4 regions of the Streptomyces sp. NPDC046215 genome follow, and region 1 is predicted to be linked to each of the others. Evidence: riboswitches for the same ligand, from Rfam matches in the RefSeq annotation. Region 1 holds a riboswitch; each other region holds the start of a gene.
What was found. A riboswitch is a leader RNA that binds a small molecule or an ion and turns the genes downstream of it on or off. The one in region 1 is predicted to bind cobalamin.

Region 2: linked by a shared signal. The riboswitch ahead of ABZ951_RS11235 (CoA-acylating methylmalonate-semialdehyde dehydrogenase) and the one ahead of ABZ951_RS03110 (hypothetical protein) in region 1 are both predicted to bind cobalamin.
Region 3: linked by a shared signal. The riboswitch ahead of ABZ951_RS17820 (cobalamin biosynthesis protein) and the one ahead of ABZ951_RS03110 (hypothetical protein) in region 1 are both predicted to bind cobalamin.
Region 4: linked by a shared signal. The riboswitch ahead of metE (5-methyltetrahydropteroyltriglutamate--homocysteine S-methyltransferase) and the one ahead of ABZ951_RS03110 (hypothetical protein) in region 1 are both predicted to bind cobalamin.

Annotation. Positions count from the first base shown of each region.
Region 1 covers NZ_JBEYZW010000004.1:129,455-138,027, forward strand. The annotation lists gene ABZ951_RS03100 (ATP-grasp domain-containing protein) at 1-1,142, opposite strand, end outside; gene ABZ951_RS03105 (cysteine synthase family protein) at 1,139-2,161, opposite strand; gene ABZ951_RS03110 (hypothetical protein) at 2,158-3,108, opposite strand; cobalamin riboswitch at 3,239-3,464, opposite strand; gene ABZ951_RS03115 (SpoIIE family protein phosphatase) at 3,770-6,319, shown strand; gene ABZ951_RS03120 (RidA family protein) at 6,635-7,045, opposite strand; gene ABZ951_RS03125 (NAD(P)/FAD-dependent oxidoreductase) at 7,350-8,573, opposite strand, start outside.
Region 2 covers NZ_JBEYZW010000019.1:5,361-13,933, reverse strand. The annotation lists gene ABZ951_RS11265 (MFS transporter) at 1-355, shown strand, start outside; gene ABZ951_RS11260 (vanadium-dependent haloperoxidase) at 600-1,907, shown strand; gene ABZ951_RS11255 (enoyl-CoA hydratase) at 1,958-2,749, opposite strand; gene mmsB (3-hydroxyisobutyrate dehydrogenase) at 2,746-3,678, opposite strand; gene ABZ951_RS11245 (enoyl-CoA hydratase/isomerase family protein) at 3,675-4,757, opposite strand; gene ABZ951_RS11240 (acyl-CoA dehydrogenase family protein) at 4,754-5,899, opposite strand; gene ABZ951_RS11235 (CoA-acylating methylmalonate-semialdehyde dehydrogenase) at 5,905-7,404, opposite strand; cobalamin riboswitch at 7,621-7,749, opposite strand; gene aceA (isocitrate lyase) at 8,200-8,573, shown strand, end outside.
Region 3 covers NZ_JBEYZW010000036.1:54,953-63,525, reverse strand. The annotation lists gene ABZ951_RS17830 (putative cobaltochelatase) at 1-156, opposite strand, end outside; gene ABZ951_RS17825 (cobyric acid synthase) at 156-1,841, opposite strand; gene ABZ951_RS17820 (cobalamin biosynthesis protein) at 1,871-2,839, opposite strand; cobalamin riboswitch at 2,988-3,117, opposite strand; gene ABZ951_RS17815 (hypothetical protein) at 3,257-3,505, opposite strand; gene ABZ951_RS17810 (inorganic phosphate transporter) at 3,538-4,776, opposite strand; gene ABZ951_RS17805 (class II aldolase/adducin family protein) at 4,890-5,543, shown strand; gene ABZ951_RS17800 (hypothetical protein) at 5,619-6,743, shown strand; gene ABZ951_RS17795 (hypothetical protein) at 6,855-8,282, shown strand; gene ABZ951_RS17790 (VOC family protein) at 8,508-8,573, opposite strand, start outside.
Region 4 covers NZ_JBEYZW010000019.1:98-4,438, reverse strand. The annotation lists partial or broken gene ABZ951_RS11225 (hypothetical protein) at 361-516, shown strand; partial or broken gene ABZ951_RS11220 (3-hydroxybutyryl-CoA dehydrogenase) at 612-1,480, shown strand; cobalamin riboswitch at 1,619-1,835, shown strand; gene metE (5-methyltetrahydropteroyltriglutamate--homocysteine S-methyltransferase) at 1,996-4,320, shown strand.

The sequences.
Region 1 (8,573 bases):
TCGGCGTAGACGATCCCCGCGTACCCCCGGCTGTCGGCCAGGTGCTCGACGGGGTCGCCGATCCGCTTGACCGGGTACCAGGTGGGGGATCCGGGCATGTCGGGCAGCCGGTCGAGTCCGCTGACACCGCTGAAGATCCCCGGGCGCCGGGGGTAGCCGAGGACGAACGCCGAGGCCGGGCCGCCGGGCGGCGCCGCGTCCATGAGCCCGGGCCGCAGGCCCACCGCCGCCTCCACCATCGCCTCGTACACGTTGACGCCCAGCGCCCGGCACATGCCCTCGCCGACGAGCGCGCCCCCGATCCGCGGATTGATCTCCACCACTTCCGGGCCGGACGTGGTCAGGGCGAACTCCACGTGGGCGAACCGGTCGGTGTAGCCGATGGCGGCGAGCACACCGTCGAGCCACCGCTCCAGAGCGGCCCTGCGCTGCTCGGGGAAGGCGACGGGGAACGCGGTGACTTCCTCCCGGAAGTGCGGCTCGGGTGACATCAGGCGGCTGGAGACGCCCAGCAGGCGTGTCCTTCCCGCCCAGGTGAGGGTCTCCGCGCTGTAGACGGGGCCGGAGAAGTACGGCTCGGCGAACAGCCGGCCCTTCAGCTGCCGCCCGGCGGCCTCGGCCAGGGCCGCGTCCAGCTCCCGCTCGTCGCGGACCAGCCAGACGTTCTGGCTGCCCGTGCCCGCGCTGTCCTTGAGGATCGCCGGCAGGCCCACCCCCTTGACCAGCAGGGCAGCCGTCTCGGCGCCGCCGGGGTCCGCCTCGGCCGCGCGGGCCCGTGTCAGCCCGGCCTCGAACAGCCGGTCCCGGACAGCGGCCTTGTCCCTCGTCAGCCGCAGCACCGCCGGGTCGAGGCCGGGCAGGCCGAAGCGGGCGGCCAGTTCCGCGCCCACCAGCATCCACGTGTCGGTGGAGCTGATCAGACCCCGCAGGTCCGGGGTCCGGCCGAGCAGCTCCGCCACCCCGTCCGTGTCGAAGGTGTCGGTCTCCACCACGTCGACGGCGCCGGCGGGAAGGCGCTCCAACTCGTAGGCGTAGAAGGAGGGGTCACTGGTGAGCAGGCGCAGGCGTTCGCCCAGCCGGTCGGCGGCGCGCGCCAGGTGTCCGAGTCCGAAGGTGAGGGATTCCAGGCAGACCACGCTCATGCGGCCGGCTCCTTCCGGTGCGACGGCCAGGGGCTTCGGTTCCACTCCATCGTGGACCAGGGCATGGACATCTCCCCGGGGCTGCCGACTTCGGCCGGTTTGAGCGCGGTGAGGTCCGCGGCCTCCCTGTGCCGGGCGTACACGCGCTCCACGTAGCGGTGGCCGGTGTCGGCGCCGATCACCAGATGGAGCCGGTCGGGCCGGCGGCCGGCTTCGTACGTGGCGGTGAGGTAGGCGGCGCCGGTGGACAGCCCGGCGAAGACGGCGTGCTCGCGCAGCAGGGCGACCGTGCCGGACATGGCGTGGGTGAAGTCCATCCAGTGGACGGCGTCGTAGAGGTGGTGGCGGACGTTGTCGAAGACGATCGAGGACCCGATGCCGGCGATGATCGCCTCCGGGTCGTCGTGGTCCTGGCTGCCGAAGGTGACGCTGCCGAACGGCTGCACCCCGACCAGCCGGACGGAGGGGTCGCGGCGGCGCAGGTGTTCCGCGAGCCCGCCGGTGGAGGCCCCGGACCCGACGCCGCCGACGACGGTCAGCGAGCGGCCCGGCAGCGCCGCGGCCACCGCGTCCGCGACCTCCTGGTAGCCCAGGTAGTGGATGTCGTCGTGGTACTGGCGCATCCAGTGGAAGGCGGGCTGCTCGGCGAGGGTTTCCCGCACCCGGCGCACCCGTAACTCCTGGTCGAGTTTGAGGTTCCGCGACGGTCTGACCTGCTCGACCGTCGCGCCGAGGATCTCCAGTTGCGCGAGTGTCGTGGCGTCGACCGTGGTCGAGGCCACGATGTGGCACCGCAGGCCGTAGCGGTGGCAGGCGAGCGCCAGAGCGTAGGCGTAGATGCCGCTGGAGCTGTCGATCAGGGTCTGTCCGGGGCGGACGGTGCCGCGGTCGAGCAGCCGCCGGACGGCCGCGAGCGCCGAGTAGATCTTCATCGACTCGAACCTCAACAGGACCATGCCGTCCGCCAGCCGGACGAGATCGGGGACCTTGAGGGCATCGGCTATGTGGGGGTGGATCACGCGTAGCCTCCCTGGGCGAAGGAGCACTGGTGGCCGAGTGAGTGGAAGAAGGCGGACAGTTCGCCCTTCACGGCGGGGCCGGGGCGACGGGCGAACAGGTAGCCGATGAGGGAGCCGGTATGGGCGACGAAGAGGCCGTCCGCCGTGAACTCCTCGCGGTGGGCCAGTACGGCTTCGAAGGTGCGCTTGGGCAGCACCGCCTGGGACAGGACGGCACTGAAGGTCGCCGCCCGGGCCACGGCTGCCGGATCGCCGGAGGCGAAGCCCTTGAGGAGGTCCGTCAGGCACCGCTCGTACTCCGCCCCGTACCGCCGGTAGTGCCGCAGGAGCAGCGGGGTCACGGCGGCGGTGTCCACCGTGCCCGGCTCCGTCACGAAGGCGGTGTAAAAGCCGATGCCGGTGCCCAGGCGCCGTACGACACGGTGCCGGCCGCTCAGATGGAGCGCGAACTCGTCGAGGAAGACGCTGTCGGCCCGCTCGATCGCCGACAGGACGCGGAGGACGATGCCGGCGTCGTACGGCAGGGAGAAGAGGTGGAACAGGCAGCGCAGCGTCGCCACGATGTCGGCCGTGGAACTGGCCATCCCCACGCCGACGCTCAGGTCCGAGTGGGTGCTCCAGTGACCGGGCGGCAGCGTCAGCCCCAGGTGCCCCAGGAAGAGGCGGGCGGCCGTCGCCGCCTTCTCGCCGAGCGGTGGCGCGCCCGCCGTGCCGGCCCCTTGCGTGTAGTACACCCACGAGTGGCGGTCCACGGGGAACGACACCAGAGCGATGTCCGGATCGGCGCCCGGGCGCAGCGGGCCCTGGTAGAGCTCGCCCAGTGTGCCGTGGCAGACGCCCGAGGCGACCCGGGCCGGGCTGCCGGGGCGTGCCGCCGGCGTCGGACACGGCGGGGCGGCGGGATCCGGACCGGCCACCGGGCCGTGCGAGCGGTGCCTCTCGGTCACGGACATGCCTCCCTCGTCGCCCCCGGCCCGAGGAAGGACCGGTGAGCGAGAGGGCGGCCGCGCCTGGCACTCGCGCCGCTCCGCCTGCACCGCCGACCCAGCCCTCGAGGTCACCCGTGAACACCGCGTGCGGTCGCACGCGCGCAGTGGCAGGTCTTCGGACTCGCGGGCGCGTCGGCCGGTCCCTTCCGGCAACACCTACTGGCCGTCGCTTCCCGGACACCCCTGGACGGGGCCCAGTGCCGTTGACGGCGTTCGTTCCCACTCACCGCTGCGGGACAGCTCCGGATTCCCACCGGATTCCCTCTTGCGACGCGCCACAGGCCGTGGCGCGAACCGACTGCGCTCATCAGCGTAGAGGCGCTCACGTCGCCGCAACAGAGTGGCCTCGATCGTTGTCTTGTTGTCGCTGGTAAAGGGGCGACAGTGCCTCGAAGTGATGAATCTCGAGGAGAACGCGGGGCCGGTCCCCGGCGATCCTGCCGCCCGAAAGCCCGGAATGGCCGGGTTCGCCGGTGGACGTGACGGCACATCGGTGCGTACCCTTCGGGTCCGGTCCGCCGCTGTTTCCGCAAGCCCGGCGTGTGTTGCTCCCCCGGGCCGGTGACCGGCGCCCGTGCAGCCGGCCCCGGCGGCTGCCGCCTATGACATCCTCAGTGACGTGACGAGCGAACCTGTCGAGGACGAGGAGTCCGGCGTCGCACCCGACGTCGTCGCGCTGGCCAAGGTCGTGGCCGCGTTGCGCGCCGAGAACGAGCGCCTGCACCGCCAGACGTCCACCGCGGCCGTGCTGGAGCGTGCCAAGGGCATCCTGATGGCACAGTCGGGGTGCTCGGCCGCGGAAGCGCACGCGGAGCTGACGCGGCGGGCGCGAGCCGACGGCCGCACGCTGACCGAGGAGTGCTGGCTCGCGCTCGGTGGCATCCCGCAGGCGGCGCACCCGCCCTTCGTGCCCGCCCAGGGCGTCTTGGACCTTCCCGCCGTTCCGGAGAAGGGTTCCCCGGCGCCGCACCGACCCGCACGCCACGGCCCGGCCCCCTCCACCGGCCGAGCCGGGCAGGTGCGGGAATCCGGCACGGAGCCGTGCGCGCCCTCGCGCACCGCACTCCTCGGCGACCTCGGCAGGGCCCTCACCGGCGCCACCTGCCCGCAGGACGTCGCGGAACGGCTGCTGGAGCACCTGGCCGGGCCCCCGGTCCGGGCCGACGCCGTCCTCCTCTTCTCCCGCACCGCGCACGACGCCCTGGAGCTCGCCGGGCACGCCGGCACCGGGGCCGCGGTCGCGGCGCAGTGGCGGTCCGTGCCCCCCATCGGCGGCATCGCCGCCCTGGACGCCGTCCGCCGCGGCGAAGCCGTGTGGCTGGAGGACCCGGCGCAGGACGCGCGGCGCTACCACCTGATCGGGCAGCCGCCGCAGAGGTGGCGCACCCGCGCCTGGCTCCCGGTCACCACCGGCGACAGGGTCACCGCGGCCCTCGGCGTCCTGCGCACGGTGGACGCCCCCTTCGGCGAGGACGTGCGCGAGCTGCTGCGGTCTGTCGCCCGGCTGTGCGCCGGGAGCCTCCGCGCGGGGGGCGTGCGCCCGGGGCCGCGCCTGCTGAACGGACGACCCGGCCCGTCCAGGTGGTCAGAGAGATCCGGGGCCCCGGAGGCGTCCGGATGGTGCGCGCCGGGCGGGCCCGAAGCGGGCACGGTCGCACTCGTCCAGGCGGTCTTCGACGTCCTTCCGGGCCCCGCCGTCCTCCTCACCCCCGTGCGGTCACCGGCGGGTGACGTCGAGGACTTCCGCATCGACGCCGCCGCGCCGCAGTCCGTCGACGTCGCCGGCCGGCGCGGCCGCACACTGGTCGGGCTGCGGATCCTGGAGTGCTACCCCACCGTGGCCGGCGCCGACGTCTGGCAGGGCTACCTGCGGACGCTCACCACGGGGACGCCGTACGAGGGCGAGCCCTTCGCCTACGAGGAGGTCGTCGCCGGCCTGCGGCAGCGCTCCGTCTACTCCGTCCGTGCGGTGAAACTCGGTGACGCCCTCGTGGTCACCTGGGTGGCCCACGACGACGCCGCCCGGCAGCAGGCCCTCCTGGCCGACCTCCAGCGGCTCGGCAACCTCGGGTGGACGGACTGGAACCTCGTCACGGGCGCCATCACCTGGTCACCCCAGGTCCACGCCGTCCTCGACCGGGACCCGGAAGAGGGCCCGCTGCCGCTCGACGCCTTCCCCCGGGACGTCCTGCCCGAGGACGCCCCGGACTTCACCCGCGCGCTCCGAAGACTCCTGGACGCGGCCACCCCCCTCGATCGCCACGTCCGGATCACGACGCGGGGCGGTGTCCGGCACCTGCGGGTCGTCGCCGAGGCGGTGCCGGACGCCCACGGCACCCCCGTCGAAGTGCACGGCTTCGTCCAGGACGTCACAGCGCAGCGCGCCGCCGAACTGGCCCTGACGGAGACCCGCCAGGCCGTCCTGGCCCAGCGCAACGTCCTCCAGGCGGAACGAACGGTCGCCGCCCGCTTGCAGCACGCTCTGCTGCCGCTGCCCGGGCAGTCGCTGCACCTGGCCGATCTGCGCGTCGACGTCGCCTACCTGCCCTCCCACGATGACCTCAACGTGGGCGGCGACTGGTACAGCGCCGTCGACATGCCCGGCGGCGTGCTCTTCGCGGTCGGCGACGTGGCCGGACACGGCATCGACGCGGTGGCCACGATGGCCCAGCTGCGGTTCACGGCCAAGGGCATGGTCGTCACCGGCTCGTCGCTCACCGGCGCGCTGCACCGGCTCAACACCCTGCTCCTGCACACCCGCGACCACCATGCCACCGCCACCCTCGTGCTCGGCCGCTACGACCCCGCCGAGCGCTGCCTGACCTGGGTCCAGGCGGGCCACCCGCCACCCCTGCTCGTGCGCCACGGGAAGGCGGAGTTCCTCTCCGCGCCCGACGGCATACTGCTCGGCGCCTCGCTGCGGCCCTCCTTCGGCGAGGCCGTGTGCCGACTCGTGCCCGGAGACCACCTGCTGCTCTACACCGACGGCCTGATCGAACGCCCCGGGGAACACTTGGACGAGGGAATGGACCGCCTGGCCCGCGCCGCCGAGACGGAACTGTCCGCGGACGGCCCCGGCTCGCTCGACGCCCTGCTGTCCCGTCTCCTGCCGGACGAACAGCGCGACGACGTGTGCCTCCTGGACATCCACCTGCCCGCGTCCGCTTGACGAGCGGGCTTGGTGAGGCCCGGTCGCCCGAAACCCCGGTGAGGGATCCGCAGGAGGGATCCAGCGCAGCACACTGTCGTCGGCCTCGAACGGGCCCGTGGCCGGGGGCGATCAGGTCAGCGGCGGCCAGTACCCGCAGCCGGGAGGCGCGCACTATCCGCCGGGTCGGCTACGGGAGCGCGGCCGCCCGCGCGAAGAGTTCGTGCGCCGCCGGGCGTGCCGCCCCGTGCCTGCCGGTGCTCCTTCGTCGGTACGCCGTGGCGGGAGGGCGGGCCGGGTGGTGCGGCGCGCCGAGCCGGTGGTGGAGCCGGCCGGTCACCGAATGAGCCCGATCGCCTCTATCTCGATCATCCACTCGGGGTCGGCAAGTGAGGAGACCTCCACGAAGGACTCCGCGAGGTGGGGTTCGGCCGCGAAGTGTTCCGCGCGCAGCTTGGCGAAGACGTCTTGGTGCGTGATGTCGGTGACGAATACGGTCGCCTTGACCGTGTCCGCGAGACTGGAGCCCGCGTTCGTCAGCACCGTCGACAGGTTCGCGAGCGCCTGACGGGCTTGCGCCTCGAAGTCCCCGGCCCCGACCGTGGCTCCCCGGGCGTCGATCGGGGCCTGTCCCGAGGTGAAGACCAGGTTTCCGACCCGGATGCCGAGCGAGATCCCGGCCGACTCGTACCAGTCGGGCTCCGCCGAGACGCGCACCCGCTCGACCGCGGACTGTGTAACAGACATTCTGGTGACACTCCCTCAAACAGCATGTACAGAGCCGGGCAGCATCGACCGCCACCCGACGTGATCCACGCAGGACAGCCATGGGACGTCGAGATCCATTCCCGGGGCACGGTGGGTTCGCCTCGTGAGCGGATCGGACGGCGCGAGACGCCGACGGCCTACCGGCCCTGGAGGTGACACCGGAGGTGTAGGGCCGGGCATCTGTCGTCGGCCACGGCTCTGCTCCCCCTCGGTGCTACGGGTTCTTCACCTCGCCCGCGGTGACGCGCCCGGCGCCCGCCCGCGCGGCGCCCGGGCTCCGCGGCTACCGCCCGGGGCCCTCGTCCCGGTGGTCCTCCCGCCCCGTGCGGTCGCGATGGGCGAAGGCACGCTGGGCCCGGCTGAGGACACGGTGCACGGCCCAGGCGCGCAGCGCGGCGCGGGCGGCGTTGGCCCCGGGAGCACCGTGCACGCCCCCGCCCGGGTGAGCGGAGGCCGAAGCCAGGTAGAGGGCCTTGACGGGCGTCTCCGGCCGGGCGGTGCCGGGGACCGGACGGAACGTCAGCTGCTGGTGCAGGGCGGCGGTCCCGCCGTTGATCGCGCCCCCGTGGAGATTGGCGTTCATGCGCTGCAGCGTCGGTGGGGCCAGGATGCGCCGGGCCCTGACGCGGTCGCGGAAGCCCGGTGCGCGGCGCTCGACTTCGGCCTCCATGCGGTCCGCCATCCGCTCCTGGTCCCCCTGCTCCCAGGCACCCGTGATCCCTTCCTGCCCCGCGTCGCCGGTGATGCGCTGGGGCACATGGGTGTAGGCCCAGGCGGACTCGGTGCCCGCCGGAGACCGGGAGGGGTCGGCGGTGGTCATCTGGCCGAACAGGACGAAAGGGCGGTCCGGCACGTGCCCCACGGCGATCTGCGCGGCGAATCGCGTCAGGCCGTCGACGCCGTCGGCGAGATGGACGGTACCGGCCCCCGCCGCCTCCCGGGCCGTCCACGGCACCGGCCCGTCCAGGGCCCAGTCGACCTTGAAGGTGGCGAAGTCCCACTGGAATCGGCGCAGGTCCCCCAGGAGCCGGGCGGGCAGGTGGTGGGCGTCGACGAGCCGGCCGTAGAGGTCCGGCGCGCTGACGTCGGCCAGGACCGCCCGGCCCGCCGGGACAGGCTCACCGGCCGCGGTGCGCACTCCCACCGCCCGCCCGGCCCGCACCACGACCTCCTCGACGCGTTCACCGCACCGCACGGCGCCTCCCCTGCCTTCCAGCCGGCGGACGAGGGCGGAGGTGAGGGCAGCCGCGCCGCCGGCGGGTACGGGGAAGCCGTAGGTCTGCCCGAGCATCGACATCAGCCACCCGAACCCGCCGCTGCCGGCCGCCTCCGGGGCGAGGTCGGCGTGCAGGGCGCTCCCCGCGAGGAGGAGCCTGCCGCCCTCGCCCCCGAACTCCTCCTCGCCCAGCCGCCGTACGGGCAGCAGCATCGTTCTCGCCAGGCGCAGCCCGCCCGCGGCGCGCAGCCCCGCGGCGAGCCGTGCCCCCGGGCGCAGCGGTGGGAAGGG
Region 2 (8,573 bases), on a different contig from region 1:
CGCCGGCCTCCTCGCGGCCGTCGCGCCGTCGGACTCCGTGCCCGCGCTCACCGTGGCGCTCGTCCTGCTCGGCCTCGGCTGGAACTTCGGGCTCCTCAGCGGCACCGCCCTCGTCACCGACGCGGTGCCGCTCGCCACCCGGGCCGCGACGCAGGGCCTCGTCGACGTCGGCATCTCGGTCTCCGGCGCGACCGGGGGCCTGGCCTCGGGCATGGTGGTCGCGGTCGCGGGCTTCCCGTTCCTGGGCGCCGCCGGAGGCGTGCTCGCCCTGGCCATCGTGCCCGTCGTCGCCCTGACCTCCCGGCCGCCGCGCCCCGCCCCCGCCGGGGCCGCTCCCCGCAAGGAACGCGTCTGAGCCCACCGGCAGGGGCCGGCGACCCCGGCGGGGGCGGGACCGAGCGAGGCATAAACGCGGCGGCCCCCGGCTTCACCGGTTCGTGCGTACCGGAGCAGGTGCGCACGGGCACGGCCCCCGCTCCGTGCTTGGCTGGCTGCCGTCCTTCGGGGCCGCAGCGGCGGCGCGTGTGATGCCCGGTCATATCCCCGTGCAGCCAGCCTCATTGGCGGCCCCTCGTACCGGTGCGTGAGGGAGTTCCCCGATGGGTGAGAAGAAGTCCGTGCCCTTCTCCGTGTCCCGTGTCGCGGCGCGAGCCGGCGCCGCCGCGCTGGTGGTGCTCGCGCTCGCCGCCGCACCCGCCGCGGCACCGGCCGGCGCGACGGGCAACTCCGCCTCGTCCGGCGCGGCCCGCAATGCCGTCGAGGAGTGGAGTGCCGTCGCGGTCGACACCGTCGAGACCGACGCCCGGCGTCCCGTGCCCGAGACCTTCATCTGGTACGCGTTCGTCTCCACGGCCATGTACAACGCCGTGGTGGGCGTCGAAGGCCGCTACGCCCCCTACCGCTGGGACGGCCACGGGCCCCGCACCGCCTCTCCCGCCGCGGCCGCCGCGGCGGCCGCGCACCGCGTGCTGCTGACCTACTTCCCCGCCTCGAAGAACCGGCTGGACGCCGCTTACGCCGCCTCCCTGAAGGCCGTCCCGGACGGGCGGGCGGAGGACGAGGGCGTGGCCTTCGGGGAGCGTGCCGCCGCACACACCGTCAGATCCCGGAAGGACGACGGACGGTACGCGCCCGTCGGCTTCCCCGCCGAGCCGGCGCCCGGCGTCTGGCGGCCCACCCCGCCCGCCTACGAGCGCTTCGACAGCGCCTGGATGGGCAGGCTGCGGCCGATGACCCTCAGGTCGCCCGGCCAGCTCCGCCCGGGCCGGCCGCCCGCCCTCACCTCGGCCCGCTACGCCAAGGACCTCGCTGAGTTGAAGGCGCTCGGCGCCAAGCACGGGTCACGCCGCACCCCGCGGCAGACCGACACCGCGCGGTTCTTCTCCGGCAACCTGCACTTCCAGGAAGCCCTGCGCGACCGCGCCGCCCGCTACGGCCTCGACCTCACCGAGACCGTCCGCCTGCTGGCCGTCGCGAACTCCGCGATGGCCGACGCGATCGTCACCGCCTGGGACTCCAAGCTGCACTACGGCACCTGGCGCCCGGTCACCGCGATCCACCAGGCCCGCACCGACGGCAACCCCGCGACCACGCCCGACCCGGCCTGGGAGCCTTTCATCCCCACCCCGAACCACCCGGACTACCTCAGCGGGCACGCGACCGTCGGCGGCGCCCTGACGCGGTCGCTGACCCTCCTCTTCGGCACCCCACGCGTCGACCTCACCTTCCGGTCGCAGGCCACCGGCACCACCCGTCACTACGCGCACGCCGACGACTACAACCGTGATGTCGTCGACGCGCGCGTCTGGGAAGGCGTTCACACCAGGACCGCCGACGTGGTCGGCAACCGCACGGGAGCCAAGATCGCGGAGTGGGGGTTCGCCCACTACTTCCGGCCGGTGCGCTGAGCCGGCCGCCGGCCCGGCCGCCCCCGCCCGCCGGGCGGAGCGGCCGTCGGCTACCGGTGAGTGAACTCCGGCGGGCGCTTGTCGATGAAGGCCGTCATGCCTTCCTTCTGGTCCGCCACCGCGAACACCGCGTGGAAAACGCGCCGTTCGAAGCGCACGCCCTCCGCGAGCGTCGTCTCGAAGGACCGGTTCACCGCCTCCTTCGCCATCATGGCGACGGGCGCGGACATGCCCGCCACCGTCTCGGCCACGGCCAGCGCCTCGGCGAGGAGCTCGTCGGCCGGGACGATCCGCGAGACCAGGCCGGCGCGTTCGGCCTCCACGGCGTCCATGGTGCGGCCGGTCAGGCACAGCTCCATCGCCTTGGCCTTGCCGACCGCGCGCGTCAGCCGCTGGGAGCCGCCGATGCCCGGGATCACCCCGAGCTTGATCTCCGGCTGGCCGAAGACGGCGGTGTCGGAGGCGAGGAGGATGTCGCAGAGCATGGCGAGCTCGCAGCCGCCGCCGAGGGCGTAGCCGGAGACCGCCGCGACCGTCGGCGTGCGGAGCTCACCGAGCCGGTCCCAGGCGGAGAACCAGTCACTGAGGTACATGTCCATGTAACTCTGCGGCCGCATCTCCTTGATGTCGGCCCCGGCCGCGAACGCCTTCTGCGACCCGGTCAGGACGATGCAGCCGACCTCCGGGTCCCGGTCGAGTGCCGTCGCGGCCTCGACGACCTCGTTCATGACCTGGAGGTTGAGGGCGTTGAGCGCCTTCGGCCGGTTGAGGGTGATCAGGGCGGTGCGGCCCTTGCGCTCGACGAGGATCGTCTCGTACGGCGCCGCTGCGGTGTCGGTCATGTCGTCGTTCCGTTCTGTGCGGTGTCCTGCTCCGCGGTCCGCGCGGACCGTTCCCTGATCGTCCGGATGATCCCGGAGAAGTCCTCGGCGGCCCCCGGGCCGCGGGCGAAGTCCTCGTAGAGTGCGGCGGCGCGCAGGCCGAGCTCGGCGTCCACCCCGGCGGCGCGCAGCGCGTTGGCGGCCAGGCCCAGGTCCTTGGCCATCAGCGGGGCCGCGAAGCCCGGGCGGTAGTCCTGGTTAGCAGGGCTGCCGGGCACGGGCCCGGGCACCGGGCAGTTGACGCTCAGGGCCCAGCACTGGCCGGACGCGGTGGAGGCCACGTCGAACAGCGCCTGGTGGGACAGGCCCAGGCTCTCGCCGAGGACGAACGCCTCACTGACGGCGATCATCGAGATGCCCAGGATCATGTTGTTGCAGATCTTGGCCGCCTGGCCGGCGCCCGCGCCACCGCAGTGGACGGCCTTCTTGCCCATCACCGCGAGCAGCGGCTCGGCCCGGGCGAACTCCGCCTCGCCGCCCCCGGCCATGAACGTCAAGGTCGCGGCCTCGGCGCCCGTCACGCCGCCGGAGACCGGCGCGTCCAGGGCACGGTGGCCGGCCGCGGTGACGGCCTCGTGGGCGGCGCGGGCGTCGGCCACGTCGATGGTGGAGCAGTCGACGAACAGCGTGCCGGGCTTCGCCGCCGCCAGCAGCCCGTCCCGGTAGAGGGCGAGGACGTGCCGCCCGGCGGGCAGCATGGTGAAGACCACGTCCGCGCCGTCGACGGCCTCGACCGCCGACGCGGCCGGCTCGACGCCCGACCCCGCGGCCGCCTCCAGGGACGCGGCCACCAGGTCGAAGCCGCGCACCCGGTGTCCCGCCGCGGCGAGATTGGCGGCCATCGGGCCGCCCATGTGGCCGAGGCCTATGAACGCGATGACCGTGCTCACCGGGGCACCTCCTGCGGGGAGCCGGCGGCGAGGGAGAGCTCCCGGTCGCCGAGCGGCGCGAAGTAACGGGCCACGTCCGCCTCGCCGACCTCGGCGAGCGTCGCGGGGGACCAGCGCGGGTTCCGGTCCTTGTCGATCACCTGGGCGCGAATGCCCTCCACCAGGTCCGCGGAGGACAGGGCCGCGCACGAGAGGCGGTACTCCTGCTCCAGGACGAGCTCCAGCGAGCCGAGCTCCCGGGCGCCGCGCAGCGCCGCGAGGGTGACCTTGAGCGCGGTGGGCGACTTGGTGAGGATCGTCGCCGCGGCCTCCTTGGCGGCCGGCGCGTCCGCGTCCAGCAGCCGGTCCAGGATCTCCTCGACGGTGCCGGCCGCGTAGCAGTGGTCGATCCACTCGCGGTGGTCCGCGAGCCCGGCCGCCGGGGCCTTTGCGGCGTGCCGCGCCAGGACCTCGGGCACGGCCGTCCCGGCGAGGTCCGCCACGAGCGCGGGGAGCCGCTCCGCGGGGACGAAGTGGTCGGCGAGCCCGCACAGCAGGGCGTCACCGGCGCCCACCGCCGCGCCGGTGAGCGCCAGGTGCGTGCCCAGCTCGCCGGGCGCGCGGGAGAGCAGGTAGGTGCCGCCGACGTCCGGGACGAAGCCGATGCCGGTCTCGGGCATGGCGACCCGGGAGCGCTCGGTGACGATCCGCACGCTGCCGTGGGCGGAGATCCCGACGCCCCCGCCCATCACGATGCCGTCCATGACGGCCACGTACGGCTTGGGGTAGCGGGCGATCCGGGCGTTCATCCGGTACTCGTCGCGCCAGAACGCCGCCGAGGCCACGCCGCCGCCCGCGCGCGCGTCCTCGTGGATGGTGCGGATGTCGCCACCCGCGCACAGCCCGCGCTCCCCGGCACCGGTGATCACCACCGTCTCGACGGCGGGGTCGCGCTCCCAGGCGGTGAGGGCCTCCCCGACGCGGTGCACCATGGCGTGGTCGATGGCGTTGAGGGCCTTGGGCCGGTTGAGGGTGAGGTACCCGGCACGGCCCTCGGTGCGCACCAGGACGGAGTCCCCGCCGGGGTTCGCCGGGCTCATCGGGTGGCTCCGGTCAGTCCCCGGGCCACGATCAGTCGCATGATCTCGTTGGTTCCTTCCAGGATCTGGTGCACCCGAAGATCGCGGACGATCTTCTCGATGCCGTACTCGCTCAGGTAGCCGTAGCCGCCGTGCAGCTGCAGGGCGCGGTCCGCGACGGAGTAGCCGGTGTCGGTGGCGAACCGCTTGGCCATGGCGCACAGCTGGGGCGCCTGCGGGTCGCCGCGGTCCAGGGCCTCGGCCGCCTGCCGCACCAGGGCGCGCGCGGCGGTCAGTTCGGTCGCCATGTCGGCGAGGCGGAACTGCAGGGCCTGCGCGTCGAGGAGCGGGGAACCGAAGGCCTCCCGGTCGGCGAGGTAGGCGAGACTGCGCCGCAGGGCGTCCTGCCCGCCGCCCAGGGAGCAGGCGGCGATGCCGAGGCGGCCGCCGTTGAGGCCGCTCATGGCGATGCGGAAGCCCTCGCCCTCGGCCCCGAGCCGGCGGCTCGCCGGGACCCGGACGCCGTCGAGGATCACCTGCCGGGTGGGCTGGGCGTTCCAGCCCATCTTCTTCTCGTTGGCGCCGAAGGACAGGCCGGGGTCGTCCTTCTCGACGACGAACGCGGAGACGCCGCCCGGGCCGTCCTCGCCGGTGCGGGCCATCACGATGTACAGGTGCGAGGCGCCGGCGCCGGAGATGAACTGCTTCACGCCCGTCAGGACGTAGGAGTCCCCGTCGCGCTCGGCCCGGGTGCGCAGGGCGGCGGCGTCGGAGCCGGCGCTCGCCTCGGTGAGGCAGTAGCTGCCCAGGGCGTCCATCGAGCACAGGGCGGACAGCCAGCGGGCGCGCTGGGAGGCGTCGCCGTAGCGGTCGATCATCCAGCCGACCATGTTGTGGATGGAGAGGTAGCCGGCGATGGAGGGGCAGCCGGTGGCCAGCGCCTCGAAGATCAGGACGCCGTCGGCCCGGGTGAGGCCGGCGCCGCCCTCCTCCTCCCGCACGTACACGCCGCCGAGGCCGAGGCCGGCGGCCTTGCGCAGCACGTCGACGGGGAAGTGCTTGTCCCGGTCCCAGTCGACGGCGTGCGGGGCGAGGTGCTCGTGGGTGAAGTCCAGCGTCGTCTCGACGATCGCGAGCTGGTCCTCGGTGAGGGTCGTGGTCATCGCCGTCAGCCCATCGTCGGGATGGTGAAGCTCGCGCCCTCCTTGACCCCGGAGGGCCAGCGCGAGGTGACGGTCTTGGTGCGGGTGTAGAAGCGGATCGAGTCCGGGCCGTGCTGGTTGAGGTCGCCGAAACCGGACCGCTTCCAGCCACCGAAGGTGTGGTAGGCGACCGGCACCGGGATCGGTACGTTGACCCCGATCATCCCGGTGTCCACCCGGCGGGTGAAGTCACGGGCGGTGTCGCCGTCCCGGGTGAAGATCGCCACGCCGTTGCCGAAGGGGTGCTCGGAGGGCAGCCGCAGCGCCTCCTCGTAGTCCGCGGCGCGGACCACCGACAGGACCGGGCCGAAGATCTCCTCCTGGTAGATCCGCATGTCCGGGGTGACCTTGTCGAACAGCGAGGCACCGGCGAAGAAGCCGTTCTCGTGCCCGGCGAGGGTGAAGTCGCGCCCGTCCACGACGAGCTCGGCACCCTCCTCGACGCCGAGGTCCACATAGCCGCGGACCCGGTCGACGGCGTCGCGGCCGACCAGCGGGCCGAAGTCGGCCTGCGGGTCGTCGGAGCGGCCGATGCGCAGGGCCGCGATGCGCTCCTTGAGCCGGGCGACCAGCGCGTCGGCGGTCTCCTCGCCCACCGGCACGGCCACCGAGATCGCCATGCAGCGCTCGCCCGCCGAGCCGTAGCCCGCGCCGATCAGCGCGTCGGCGGCCAGGTCGAGGTCCGCGTCCGGCATCACGATCATGTGGTTCTTCGCCCCGCCGAAGCACTGCGCGCGCTTGCCGTGCGCGGCGGCGGTGGCGTAGATGTGCGCGGCGATCGGGGTCGACCCGACGAAGCCGAGGGCCTGCACCCGCGGGTCCTCCAGCAGGGTGTCCACCGACTCCTTGCCGCCGTTGACGACGTTGAGGACGCCCGGCGGCAGACCCGCCTCCAGGAACAGCTCGGCCAGGCGCAGCGGCACGGAGGGGTCACGCTCGGACGGCTTGAGGATGAAGGAATTGCCGCAGGCTATCGCGGGTGCGGCCTTCCACAGCGGGATCATCGCCGGGAAGTTGAACGGCGTGATGCCCGCGGTGACGCCGATCGGGCGGCGCAGGGAGTGGACGTCGATGCCGCTGCCGGCGTTGTCGGTGAACTCGCCCTTGAGCAGGTGGGGGATGCCCGCCGCGAACTCCACCACGTCCAGGCCGCGCTGGATGTCGCCCTTCGCGTCGGCGACGGTCTTGCCGTGCTCGGCGGACAGCAGCCGGGCCAGCGAGTCCATCTCGCCCTCGACGAGCCGCAGGAAGCGCAGCAGGACCCGGGCCCGGCGCTGCGGGTTCCACTCGCCCCACTCGCGCTGGGCCGCCGCCGCGTCGGCGATGGCCGCCTCGGTGTCGGCCCGGTTCGCCAGCGGGACCCGGGCCTGCACGGCGCCGGTGTTGGGGTCGTACACATCGCCGTAGGCCCCCGAGGTGCCCGGGGTGTGCTTGCCGCCGATGAAATGGGTGAGTTCACGGACCATGGGAAAGCCTGCTCTCGTCAGGGTGGGACCCGGGGATGGGGCGCGCGAAGGCCGCCGCAGGAACGGGGAGGACGCGAGGCGACGGGGCGTCAGGGAGCGGGTGGTGCCGCTCGCCGGGCCGGACCGCCGGGGCGGGGGCCGCGGGGCGGGACGTGACGAACCGGTGCCATGCGTGTCTGCTCCATCCTCGTGGAAAACACGGACCATCCCGCGGTCGGTGACCTGGCTCCCGGGGCGCCGCGCACCGCCCGCCGCACCGGCATGCCGCTCGTCGGTGGGTGGCTGCCGGCGGCAGGACTCCCCGGTCACAGTGGCGGGACCGCGCCGGATTCGCACCGGCTTCCCCGCACCGCGGGCCTTCCCCCCGAACATATAGTTGGACGTCCTAGTAAGTCCAGGTCTCCCGGCCACGGGTTGTCGGCGGCACCCCGGCGAGCCCCCTCCGCCCCGCCCCGGGCATGGCGGAAACCAGCCTTTGTGCCGTTGGCAAAGTTGGCAAAAGGCGCCGCGTGGATGAGCGGAAATTGGCAGAGATCCATGCTTGATGGCACTCAGTGCCACTGTCACAGTCGTAGTGCGGCCCACCGGACCCGGTCGGCCGAGGCCGGACACCGGACGCGATCTCAGCCCTGACGTCGCCGCCCCGGACCGTCCGGCCGCACCACCGGTCACCCCGCCCCACCCCTCGCGCACCGGCGAGCGGCACGGCGGGCCACGCACCACAGGGGAGCCACTTCCCCTTCGCACTCTTGACAGACGCTCAAAGCCGATTCGACGCGACACCGGGAGACGGTCATGGCGCAGACAGGGACGACAGCCGACGAACTGGCACGGCGGTGGGCGACCGACCCGCGCTGGCAGGGCACACAGCGCACCTACGGCGCCGAGGACGTGATCCGGCTGTCGGGCAGCGTGCGCGAGGAGCACACGCTCGCCCGGCGCGGCGCCGAACGCCTGTGGCGGCAGCTGCGGGAGAACGACTACATCCACGCCCTCGGCGCGCTCACCGGCGGACAGGCCGTCCAGATGGTCAAGGCCGGCCTCCAGGCGATCTACCTCTCCGGCTGGCAGGTCGCCGCGGACGCCAACCAGGCCGGGCACACCTACCCCGACCAGAGCCTCTACCCCGTCAACTCGGTGCCCACCGTGGTCCGCCGCATCAACAACGC
Region 3 (8,573 bases), on a different contig from region 1:
CGCGGCCAGGCTGCGGACCGCCGTCGTCTTGGCCGTGCCCTTCTGACCCCGTACGAGCACGCCGCCGATGGACGGCGAGAGGGCGTTGAGCAACAGGCCCAGCCGCATGTCGTCCATGCCGACGATCGCGGTGAACGGATAGGTGGCCGAGGCCATCAGGCATTACCCCCTTCGAGGGAATCGATTCGACTGGCTGCGTCAGTGACCGCCGGGTCTGACGGAGTCCCGCTGTGCCCCACGCCGGCGGGGGTGAGCCGGTCACGACGGTCCGCGCTTTGATCGCCCCGCGCAGGCGGAGACGGCGCCCCCGGCGGTATGAACGGCAACCCCGCCGGCACCCCGCCCTCGATCAAGCGCATCAGCGCATCCGTGTCCGCGTGCTGTTCGATCAGATCCCCCAGCCGGTCCAGCTGTTCCTCGCGCAGCGCGGCGAAGGACGTGTCGGGCGCGGGCACGAACGCCCGGCCCGCCGCCTCCGCGACGCGCCGCAGGAACGCCCGCCGGAAGCCGTCGCTCTCCAGCGAGCCGTGCCAGTGCGTGCCCCACACGGCACCGACCCGGCAGCCGTCCAGGAACGGCTCGTCACCGCCCAGGACCTCCGCGACGCCGTGGTGGATCTCGTAGCCCTCGACCGGTTCGCCGAGCGCCCGGCCCACCGGCCGGGCCAGGGTCTTCTCCGCCGCGAACCGCACCCGCACCGGCAGCAGGCCGAGGCCCGCCACCGTCCCCGCCTTCGATTCGACCTCGTCCTCGATGCGCTCGCCCAGCACCTGGAAGCCGCCGCAGATGCCCAGCACCGGGCGGCCCTCCGCCGCGCGGCGGGCGAGCGCGTCGGCCAGGCCCCGCTCGCGCAGCCACGCCAGCGCCCGCACCGTGCCGCGCGTGCCCGGCACGATCACCAGGTCCGCGTCGGTGAGCTCCTCCGGGCGGTCCACGAAGCGCACCACCACCCCCGGTTCGGCGGCCAGCGCGTCCACATCCGTGAAGTTCGACATCAGCGGCACCGCGCAGACCGCGACCCGCAGCACGTCCGCGCCGTGCGGCGGCGCGACCACCGACTCCCGGACCGCGCCGCGCAGAGAGACGCGCAGGCCGTCCTCCTCGTCGATGCCGAGCCCGTGCGCGTACGGCAGCACGCCGACCGTCGGACGGCCGGTCAGATCGCGCAGCATGTCCAGGCCCGGCTCCAGCAGCGACACGTCGCCGCGGAACTTGTTGACCAGGTACCCCGCTATCAGCTCCTGGTCCGCCCGCGACAGCAGTGCCGTCGTGCCGAAGAAGGAGGCGAAGACCCCGCCGCGGTCGATGTCGCCGACCACGACGACCGGCAGCCGCGCGGCGCGCGCGATGCCCATGTTGACGATGTCCGTGCGCCGCAGGTTGATCTCGGCCGGGCTGCCCGCGCCCTCGCAGATCACCGCGTCGTGGGTGCGCCGCAGTTCCTCCAGGCACTCCGTCACCGTGCCGAGCAGCGCTTCCCGCCGCCCCTCGTACGGCGAGGCGCCCGACGGCGCCCCGGGGCCACCGAAGTAGCCGCGCGCGCTCAGCTCGCCCACCGGCTTGCCCATCAGCACCACCTGGCTGCTGCGGTCACTGCCGGGCTTGAGGAGGACGGGGTTCATCAGCGCGGACGGCTCGACGCGCGCCGCGGCCGCCTGCATGGCCTGGGCCCGGCCGATCTCCGCGCCCTCCCGGGTGACGAAGGAGTTCAGCGACATGTTCTGCGCCTTGAACGGCGCGACCTTGACGCCCTTGCGGACCAGCCAGCGGCAGATCCCGGCCGTCACCACGCTCTTGCCCGCGTCCGAGGTCGTCCCGGCCACCAGCAGGCCCCCGCCCAGCGGGCCCGCGGGCCCGCTCCCGTCGGCTGTCACCGGCTCCTCCTCGTTCTGACGGTCCTGCTGACAAGGCTGCCCAGCGCACGGCCGGCCACCGCCGTGCCGAGCGCCAGCAGCGCCACCCGGCGCGAGAGCCGCACCGCGCGCTCGATGTCGGCGCTCTCCACGGGCCGCAGCTCCGCGCCCAGGACCGGCCGGTGCTCCACCCGGCCCGCGTAGGCGAGCGTGCCGCCGAGGCGGACGCCGAGCGCACCGGCGAAGGCCGCCTCGACCGGGCCGGCGTTGGGGCTCGGGTGCAGCCGGGCGTCCCGCCGGGCCACCCGCCACGCGCCGCGCGGGTCGGGCCCGGCGACGGCGGCGAGGACGGCGGTGAGGCGGGCGCCGGGCCAGCCGGCGACGTCGTCGAGCCGGGCCGAGGCCCAGCCGAAGCGCCGGTAGCGCGGCGACTTGTGGCCCACCATGGCGTCCAGGGTGTTGACGGCACGGAAGCCGACCAGCCCGGGAACCCCGGCGAGGGCGCCCCACACGAGGGCGCCCACCACGGCGTCGGAGGTGTTCTCCGCGACGGACTCCACGACCGCGCGGGCGATCTGCTGCCCGTCCAGCGCCTGCGGGTCCCGCCCGCACAGGTGCGGCAGCCGCTCCCGGGCCACGTCCAGGTCCCCGGCGGCGAGCGCGCCCCCGATGGCGCGGGCCTCCCGGCCCAGCGAGGTGCCGCCCAGCACCGCCCAGGTGGCGGCGGCGGTCAGCGCGATGTCCGCGCGGGGGGAGGTGCGGGCGGCGCGGGCCAGCAGCGCCCCGGCCGCGGCGGCGCCGCCCGCGCACACCAGGGTGTGCAGGGCGCCGTGGCCGCGGTGGTCGCGCCACAGGCGCCGCTCGACGGCGTGCGCGGCCCGGCCGAACGCGGCCACGGGGTGGCCGCGGCGCGGGTCGCCGAGGGCCAGGTCGCCGAGGAAGCCGAGGGCGGCACCGCACGCGAAACCGAAGTGATCGGCGCGCATCGGATCAGACCGCCGTCGTGCCCCGGAGGGGAAAGGCCGCGCCCCGGAGGGGAACACGGGACGCGCGGGGCAGTGGTCGGCGGCAGCCGGGCATGGCGATGTGTCCTCACTCAGGGTCCGCGCCCTGGTTCGACGTGACCGGCGACCAGAGTCTCCTGGCTCCCGGATCGGCGCCGCCCCCGGCCTTCCGGCCCCCTGACGGTGACCGTGGCCCTCGGTGGGGGGACACTCCCCGGTGACAGTGGCGGGACCGCGCCGGACTCGCACCGGCTTCCTCTGCTGTCGCCGTTTGGCCCCGGAAGTCCACCACGGGCCGTGAACGGCCGTCAACTCACGTGTGACCTGCGGCCGGCCGCCCGGGCCGTGGGCGGACCGCCGCCGGCGGACGATCAGCCGGCGGCGAGGTGGATCGGACGATCAGGCGACGATGAGGTAGATGCCGTACGCGACGGCCGCCGCGCACAGCGCGAAGCAGGCGTACGCGCCGGTGCGCGCCACCGCGGTCGGCGCCGTGCCGGCCGCTATTGCGCCGGCGGCGCCGTCCCGCGTGCCCTGGGGCTTGCGGGACGTGCCGACGATGCCGAGGGTGAAGACGCCCACCATCGCGACGGTGACGACGAGACTGACGCCGAAGACCTGGCCGAGAGCTGCCCAGTCGATGTTCATTGCGTTCTTCCTTAAGGCTGGCTGGTCCGGCGTCAGCCGGTCGCGGCGGCCGGGGTGCGCTCGGGCTCGCGGGGAGCCGGGGCGGCCTGGGCCGGGATGAGCCCGGCCGGCGGCGGGGCGACGGCCTGGAGGGCGGCGGTGACGACACTGGCGGGCTCGGCGTGCACAGCGTCGAGCTCGTTGACGTTGTCGTGCGTCACGGGCTTGCGGCGCGAGGCCAGCCAGATCGCGCCACAGGTGGCGACGGCGAGCACCGCGACGGCCGCGACGCCCCAGTCGCCCTGGTCGGCGAGGAGGGCGGCGCCGGCGCCGACGAGGCCGGCGGCCGGGAGGGTCAGGCCCCAGGCGGCGATCATGCGGCCGGCGGTGGACCAGCGCACCACGCCGCCCTTGCGGCCCTTGCCCGCACCCATGACGGCGCCCGAGCAGACCTGGGTGGTGGAAAGCGCGAAGCCGATGTGGGAGGAGGCCAGGATGGTGACGGCGGCGCCGGTCTGGGCGGCGAAGCCCTGCGGAGGCTGGATGTCGGCGAGGCCCTTGCCCAGGGTGCGGATGATGCGCCAGCCGCCGAGGTAGGTGCCGAGCGCGATGGCGATGCCGGCGGAGGCGATGACCCACATCGGCGGGTCGGCGTCCGCGCCCAGGGCGCCGCCGGAGATCAGGGCGAGGGTGATGATGCCCATGGTCTTCTGGGCGTCGTTGGTGCCGTGGGCGAGGGAGACCAGGCCGGCCGAGGCGATCTGCCCGGCGCGGTAACCCCTGGCGCTGGCCTCGGGGTCGGTGTTGCGCGCCAGGCGGTACGTCAGCCGGGTCGCCAGCACGGTCGCCAGGCCGGCCACGACCGGGGCGACGAGGGCGGGGATGAGGACCTTCATGACGACGGCGTCACCGTGGACGGCGTCCGTGCCCACCGAGGCGATGGTCGCGCCGATCAGGCCGCCGAACAGCGCGTGCGAGGAGCTGGAGGGGAGGCCCGCCAGCCAGGTGAGCAGGTTCCAGACGATCGCGCCGACCAGTCCGGCGAAGATGATCTCCGGCCGGATGCCTGATTCGTCGACGATGCCCTTGGAGATCGTCGCCGCGACCTCCACGGACAGGAACGCGCCGACGAGATTGAGTACGGCCGACATGGCCACCGCGGTCTTGGGCTTGAGCGCCCCGGTGGAGATAGTGGTGGCCATGGCGTTGGCCGTGTCGTGGAAGCCGTTCGTAAAGTCGAACACCAAGGCCGTGACGATCACGATCCCGATGAGAAGCGTGATGTGTTCCATTCACCCAGGCAATCAGCTCGATGGTCAGTACAGCGGCGACCGTAGGGACCCTTGGTGAACGGAAGGTGAACTGGGACGGGCGCAGTGGTGACGCCAACCGGAGGGGTGCAGCGATGACCGAACAGGAACTGCGGCGGGCCTGGCACGAGATCGTGGCCACCGCCCGGCGCACCACGGCCGAAGGGCTCGTGGTGGGCACCTCGGGCAATGTTTCCGCCCGGGTCGGCGATGTCGTTCTTGTCACCCCCAGCGGGGTCCCCTACGACCGGCTCGGCCCCGAGGACGCCGTCGGTGTCGACCTCGACGGCCGGCAGGTCCTCGGCGAGCTCGTGCCCACCAGCGAGCTCCCCATGCACCTGGCCGTCTACCGCTCCACCGACGCCGCGGCCGTCGTCCACACCCACGCCGTCCACGCCACGGCCGTCTCCACCCTCGTCGAGGAACTGCCGCTCATCCACTACATGGCCGCCGCCCTCGGCGGCCCGGTCCGCGTCGCCGACTACGCGCTCTACGGCAGCGAGGAGCTGGCCCGCCACCTGCTCACGGCCCTGGAGGGCCGCAGCGGCTGCCTCCTGCGCAACCACGGCACCCTCACCCACGGCACCACGCTCGACCAGGCGTACGACCGCACCGCCCAGCTGGAGTGGATGTGCCGCCTCTGGCTCACGGCCTCGGCCGTCCCCGGCCGCACCCCGTCCCTGCTGAGCCGCGCCCAGCTCGACGAGGTCTCCGCGAAGCTGCGCGGCTACGGGCAGCGCTGCCCCTGACCCGCCCGCCCGCAGCCGCCCGGGAACCCCCACGCCCACTGGCCACCGCCGCCCCGCGCGCCCACACTGGAAGGGATGCACCCGGCAAGAGCGGCGGCCCTGGCCGCCACGACGGTATTGGGTGCCGGAGCGGGCGCGGTGGCGGCCGGACGGTACGCCGCCGACCCTGCCCTGCGGCCCCGCCCCGGCCGCCCCCTGCCGGACGCCCCGCAGCTCACGGTGCACGCCACCGGCGCCGGCACGGTCACCCTCACCCGCTCCATCGCCGCCGGGCGGGCCGGGACCTACGGACTCACCGCGCGCGGCCTGCACGCCGTCGTCGGGCCCGTCGCCGACGTCCCGCACCCCGCCGACTGCGTCGTCCGCCGCCTGGTGAGCGTCACCCACGGCGTCCTGGAGCCGGGCGCCCACGTCCGGCTCACCCCGCAGGTCCACGCCGGCAACCCCCGTGACGCGCTCGGCCTCGACCACGCCGACGTCGAGATACCCGGCGAGCTCGGCCCCCTGCCCGCCTGGTTCGTGCCCGGCGACCGGGACACCTGGGTGATCACCGTCCACGGCCTGGGCACCACCCGCGAGCACCCCATGGTCGTCATGCCGTTCCTGCACCGGATGCGGCTGCCCGTCCTGGACCTCGCCTACCGCGGCGACGTGGGCGCCCCCCGAGCCCCCGACGGCATCAGCCGCTTCGGCGCCGCCGAGTGGCGCGACGTGGACGCCGCCGTCCGCTACGCGATGCGCTACGGGGCCCGCCGCATCGTCCTGCACGGCTGGTCCACGGGCGCCACCATGGCCCTGCTGGCCGCCGTGGACCCGGCCCTGGCGCCACGGGTCGCGGGCGTGGTGCTGGACTCCCCGGTCCTGCACTGGCCGGCCCTCGTCCGCGCCTGCGCGGCCCACCGCGGCGTTCCGGCCCCGCTGATTCCGCTTGCGGTCCGCGCCGCCCAGGCCCGCACCGGTCTGGACCCCGCCGGACTAGTGGCCGCCGCCGACCTCTCCCGGCTGACGGTCCCCGTCCTGCTCGTGCACGGCCCGGACGACACCCTCGCGCCCTGGGCGCACTCCCGTGAACTCGTCGCCCGCAGACCGGAACTGATCCACCTTCGCGCCGTGCGGCACGCCTCGCACGGCGCCATGTGGAACGTCAATCCGGCCGCTTACGAAGAGGCCCTGCGGCGGTTCCTGACGCCCCTGATGTGACCCCGTTCCGGGCCTGTGCGGCCCTCTTCAGCGGCCCTTCCGGCGGCAACCGGATGGTGCGACCAATGATTCCGATTGGGTTTTCGGAGCGTCAACGGCAAGACTGCTCCTGTGACGTCCCGTACTCCGCGCGACTCCCGGCTCAGACTGGTCCCTCAACAGCCGATCGCCGCTGCCCGCCGGGCCGTGGCGAACCGAGGCTCCCGCCCGGCGCCCCGCCCGCCGGCGGGCACCCCGGCACCGGCGGAACTCGCCCGGCAGGCCAGATGCGGCCTCACCGGGGCGGTCCTCGTGGCCCGCTGGGCCGCCGCCGAGCGGGGCCGCGGCACCGCCCTGCGCCCCGGCGCGACCGGCGGGCTCTCCGCGGAGGGCGCCGAGCGGGCCGCCGCCGCCCTGGGGCTGACGGTCCGGCAGGTGCGGTCCGACTGGGACCGCTCGCGCCTCGCCGGCCTCATCGAGTTCCACGGCGACACCGCGCGCCCCGGCTGGCGCCTGCAGGCGTGGGACCGCGACGACGGCGCCGTGCTCCGCGGCTGGGTCGCCCTCTTCGACGCCTGGTCCCTCGCCCACCCCGCCCCCGACGGCACCGACGCGACGATCGCAGCCGAGGTCGTGGAGGCCGCCCCCCAGCTGCTGTCCGTCATGCACCTGTCGGCCGGCCCCGTTTCCGTCGCCATGCTCCTCGACCTCCTCCAGCAGCGCGTCGCCGAGATCCGCGCCGAACGCTGCGAGGTCCCCTACGACGCCCAGCCCCCGGCCCCCGCCCCCGCCCCGGCCCCGGACGGGCCCGACCCGCTCGCCGGGCTCCTGGACTGGGCGCTGTCCGGGCTCGCCTCCGTCGGCGCGCTCGTCATGCGCGACGGCGACCCGGCCGCGCCCGGCGACACCCGCGAGGCCCTGCTGACCCCGCTGGGCAACTGGGCGGTGTGGGTCAAGCTCGAACAGATCTGCGTCGCCGCCCAGAGCCCGGCCGGGAACATCGAGCTGTCCGCCGAGGCCATGCTGCGCGGCTGCGCCGACCTCACCCCGGGCCCGGCCCGCGCCGAGTACCGGGCCTGGCTCGCCGCCCGGCCCGTGCGCAGCGCCCTCGGCGAGCTCCTCGACGCCGCCCGCGGCGACGACGCGCTCGTGCGCGGCCTGGCCTTCGAGGCGCTGCGCGCCGTCGGCGCCCCGGCCGAGCCCGCCGTCCGGGCCGCCGCCGACGAACCCTGCCTGCGCCCCTACGCCCTGCTCTGGCTCGCCGAGCACGAAGGGCGCGACGCGGAGCAGGCGGCGGAGGTCCTCACCCGCGAGGAGGCCACCTGGCTGTGGGTGGACACCGCGGCGGCCGTCGCCGACCACGGCGAGAGCCGGCTGCTCGTCCGCCACCTCGACTCGGCCGTGCAGGGCACCGTGCCGGGCCTGCTGGAGGAGGTCCGGGCGGTGGGCCATCCCCGCACGGTGCAGGTCCTCGTCGCCCTGGCCGCCGCCCACCCGGACCCGGCCCTGGCCAAGGCGGTGCGCAGGGCGGCGTTCCAGGTCCACATGGGCGGGGCGTAGCGCGCACCATCGCTGCGCGGCGGTGTCCTCAATCTCCCCCAGCTACCGCTGGGAGGTGCCCCCAGACGGGCTGATGTGGCTGAGCTCAGCCGAAACCAGCCCGTCCGGCGATTGAGGACGCGCCCGCAGGGCGCCCGCCGCCGCAGGCGGCCACGACGGCCCGCAGCTGAAGAGCTGCCGGCAGGCCCCGGCGGCAAACGAACAGATCACCCCGAAATCGACAGGTCACCCCGAAGGGGAGTACGTGCCGAAGCTCCAGATGTTGCCCTCGATGTCCCGGGCCATGTAGTC
Region 4 (4,341 bases), on a different contig from region 1:
TCAGCCCGGATCAGGCCGCGGCGTCCGGTGCGGTACCTCGCAAGGCGGAGCATCTCCCGCGTACTGGGCGTACTCGGGTGATGCGACAACGCGGCGAGGTGCCGTGCCGGGCGTCGCGGCCCCGGGCTGACCCGTAAGACACGCCCTAGCCCCTCGGAGCCCGGCACCCGCCGCCGGCCCGGCCGGGTGCCGGGCCGGCACGCCCTCAGGTGAGGGCCGGAGCCCGGCGCCGCCCGGCCCTCACCGCCCCCGTCAGGAGACCGCATGTCCCTCACCACCGTGACCGGCCGCGCCCAGGTGCTCGGCGCACCGGGCGCCCGCTTCGACGAGATCCTCACCCCCGCCGCCCTGGACGCCGCCCTGCCCGACCGCGCCAAGGTCACCCCGACCGCCCCGTTCCCGCGCGCCTCCACCGAACTGCCGGTCCGCACCTGCCACCGGCGCGGCGCCCACGCCATCGGCGGCACGGCCGCCCGCCTTCCCGGCCGCGACGCCCGGGTGAACGAGGCGGCCCTCTTCGCACCCACCGCCCTCGCGGACCACCTGCCCGCGTTCTCCACCACCGACGCCCACGCCCGCCACCTCGTCCGCCGCCGCCCGGCGGTGACCTCGTGAACCCCGCCGTGCGGCGCGTGGGCGTCGTCGGCGGCGGCCGGATGGGCGCCGGCATCACCGAGGTGTGCGCCCGCGCCGGGCTCGACACCCTCGTCTGCGAGACCGACACCGCCGCCGCCCACCGGTCCCGCGACCGCGTCGCCCGCTCCCTCGAACGCGCCGTCGAGCGCGGCAAGACCGACCGCCCCACCGCCGAGGACGCGCTCACCCGCCTCACCTTCACCGTGACCTCGACGACCTCGCCGACCGGCAGCTCGTCATCGAGGCCGTCGTCGAGGACGCCGAGGTCAAGACCGCGATCTTCACCGCCCTCGACAAGATCGTCGAAGATCCGGCGGCGATCCTGGCCACCAACACCTCCTCCCTCCCCGTGATGCGCCTGGGCATGGCCACCCGCCGCGCCGACCGCGTCCTCGGCCTGCACTTCTTCAACCCCGTGCCCGTGATGCCGCTCGTGGAGATCGTCACCTCGCTGCACACCACCGCCGAAGCGGCCGCCACGATCGAGGAGTTCGCCACCGTCACCCTCGGCAAGAGGACCGTCCGCTCCCGGGACCGGGCCGGCTTCGTCGTCAACGCCCTCCTCGTCCCCTACCTCCTCGCCGCGATCCGCATGGCGGAGTCCGGCTACGCGACGGCCGACGACGTCGACACCGGCATGGAGCTGGGCTGCGCCCACCCCATGGGACCGCTGAGACTGGCCGACCTGATCGGCCTGGACACCGTGGCCGCCATCGCCCGGTCCCTCTACGAGGAGTTCAAGGAGCCCCTCTACGCCCCGCCGCCGCTGCTGCTGCGCATGGTCGAGGCGGGGCTGCTCGGGCGCAAGACGGGCCGGGGCTTCCACTCCTACGATCGGGGCTGAGGGGCCCCGGCCCGTGGGGCACGGGCGCGGAGCGGCGAAGGGGGCCGCTCCGCGCCCGCCCGGTGCCACCGCCCGGACCGGCGTCTCAGGCCGCCGTCCGGAATGTGAACGGCCCTATCCGGGACGTGATCCAGCGCCTAGGCTGCTCACGCAGCTGGTTCGCCCTGCCCGCCAGGCAGGCGCGTCGCAAGAGGGAACCCGGTGGGAATCCGGGACTGCCCCGCAGCGGTGAGCGGGAACGACCGCCGTCATACGCACTGGACCCCAGGAGTCCGGGAAGCGACGGCCAGTAGGTGTCTGCCCCCGGCAGACGTGCCCGTGAGTCCGAAGACCTGCCACTGCCCGTGGGCGACCGTTCGCCCGCGGAGATCCCGGTGACCTCGAGGGCGGGTCGGCGTACGCACCAGGCGGGCACCCGCGCGACGACCTCGCGCCGTGGGCCGCCCGGTCCGTCACCCTTCGCGCCCTCCCCCGTCCCGGGGTCGACAGGACGAAAACTCGCGAAGGAGAGTTCCGTGACCACCAAGTCCGCAGCCGCGGCAGCACGCGCCACCGTCCACGGCTACCCCCGCCAGGGCCGGAACCGGGAACTGAAGAAAGCCGTCGAGGGCTACTGGAAGGGCCGCGTCACCGCCGACGCCCTCCGGGACACCGCCGCCGGACTGCGCCGCACCCACTGGCGGGACCTGGCCGGCGCCGGGATCCACGAAGTGCCCACCGGCGACTTCTCGTACTACGATCACGTCCTCGACACCAGCGTCATGGTCGGCGCGATCCCGGCCCGGCACCGCGCGGCCGTCGCCGCCGACCCCCTCGACGGCTACTTCGCCATGGCCCGCGGCACCCAGGACGTGGCCCCGCTGGAGATGACCAAGTGGTTCGACACCAACTACCACTACCTCGTCCCCGAACTGCGCCCCGACACCGTCTTCACCGCCGACTCCGCCAAGCAGGTCACCGAATGCGAGGAAGCCCGCGCCCTCGGCCTCGACCCCCGCCCGGTCCTAGTCGGTCCCGTCACCTACCTCCTGCTCGCCAAGCCTGCCCCCGGCGTCCCCGCGGACTTCGAGCCGCTCACCCTCCTCGACCGGCTCCTGCCCGTCTACGCCGAGGTCCTCGCCGACCTCCGCGCCGCCGGAGCCGCCTGGGTCCAGCTCGACGAACCGGCCCTCGCCCAGGACCGCACCCCCGCCGACCTGAACGCCGCCGCCCGCGCCTACCGCGACCTCGGCGGCCTCACCGCACGCCCGCGGCTGCTCGTCGCCTCCTACTTCGACCGGCTCGGCGAGGCCCTCCCCGTCCTCGCCAAGGCGCCCGTCGATGGACTCGCCCTCGACTTCACCGGCCCCGCCGCCGCCAACCTCGGCGACCTCGCCGCCGCCGGGGGACTGCCCGGCAAGCGCCTGGTCGCGGGCGTCGTCAACGGCCGCAACGTCTGGATCAACGACCTCGAGAAGTCCCTGGCCACCCTCGGCACCCTCCTCGGCCTCGCCGACCGCGTCGACGTCGCCTCCTCCTGCTCCCTGCTGCACGTCCCCCTGGACGCCACCGCCGAACGCGACATCGACCCGCAGATCGCCCGCTGGCTCGCCTTCGCCCGCCAGAAGACCACCGAGATCGTCACCCTGGCCCGCGGCCTGGCCCACGGCACCGACACCATCGCCGCCGACCTCGCCGCCAACCGCGCCGATCTCGCCTCCCGCGCAGGCTCCGCCCTCACCCGCGTCCCGGCCGTACGGGCCCGCGCCGCGGCCGTCACCGCCGCCGACACCCGCCGCTCCCTGCCCTACCCCGAGCGGGCCGCCGCCCAGCGCGCCCGGCTGCGCCTGCCGCTCCTGCCGACGACCACCATCGGCTCCTTCCCCCAGACCACCGAACTGCGCACCGCCCGCGCCGGCCTGCGCGCCGGCCGCGTCACCGCCGCCGCCTACGAGGAGCGCATCGAGGCCGAGATCCGCGAGGTCCTCTCCTTCCAGGAGAAGGCCGGGATCGACGTCCTGGTCCACGGCGAGCCCGAACGCAACGACATGGTCCAGTACTTCGCCGAACAGCTCACGGGCTATCTCGCCACCCAGCACGGCTGGGTCCAGTCCTACGGCACCCGCTACGTCCGCCCGCCGATCCTCGCCGGCGACATCTCCCGCCCCGAGCCGATGACGGTCCGCTGGACGTCCTACGCGCAGTCCCTCACCGACCGCCCGGTCAAGGGCATGCTGACCGGCCCGGTCACCATGCTCGCCTGGTCCTTCGTCCGCGACGACCAGCCGCTGGGCGAGACCGCCCGTCAGGTCGCCCTCGCCCTGCGCGACGAGGTGAACGACCTGGAGGCCGCGGGCAGTTCCGTGATCCAGGTCGACGAGCCCGCCCTGCGCGAGACGCTGCCCCTGCGCGCGGCCGGCCACGCCGGCTACCTCGCCTGGGCGACCGAGGCGTTCCGCCTCACCACCGGCGGCGTCCGCCCGGACACCCAGATCCACACCCACATGTGCTACGCCGAGTTCGGTGACATCCTCCAGGCCATCGACGACCTGGACGCCGATGTCATCAGCCTGGAGGCCGCCCGCTCGCACATGCAGGTCGCGGGGGAACTCGCCACCGCCGGCTACCCCCGGGAGGTGGGCCCCGGGGTGTACGACATCCACTCGCCGCGCGTCCCCGGCGCCGAGGAGGCCGCGGCCCTGCTGCGCAAGGGACTGGAGGCCATTCCCGCCGAACGGCTGTGGGTCAACCCCGACTGCGGCCTGAAGACCCGCGGCTGGCCCGAGGTCCGGGCCTCGCTGGAGAACCTGGTCGCCGCGGCCCGCGAGGTGCGCGACGGCCTGCCCGCCAGGGGCGCCTGACCGCGGGCCGGGCGCCGGGCC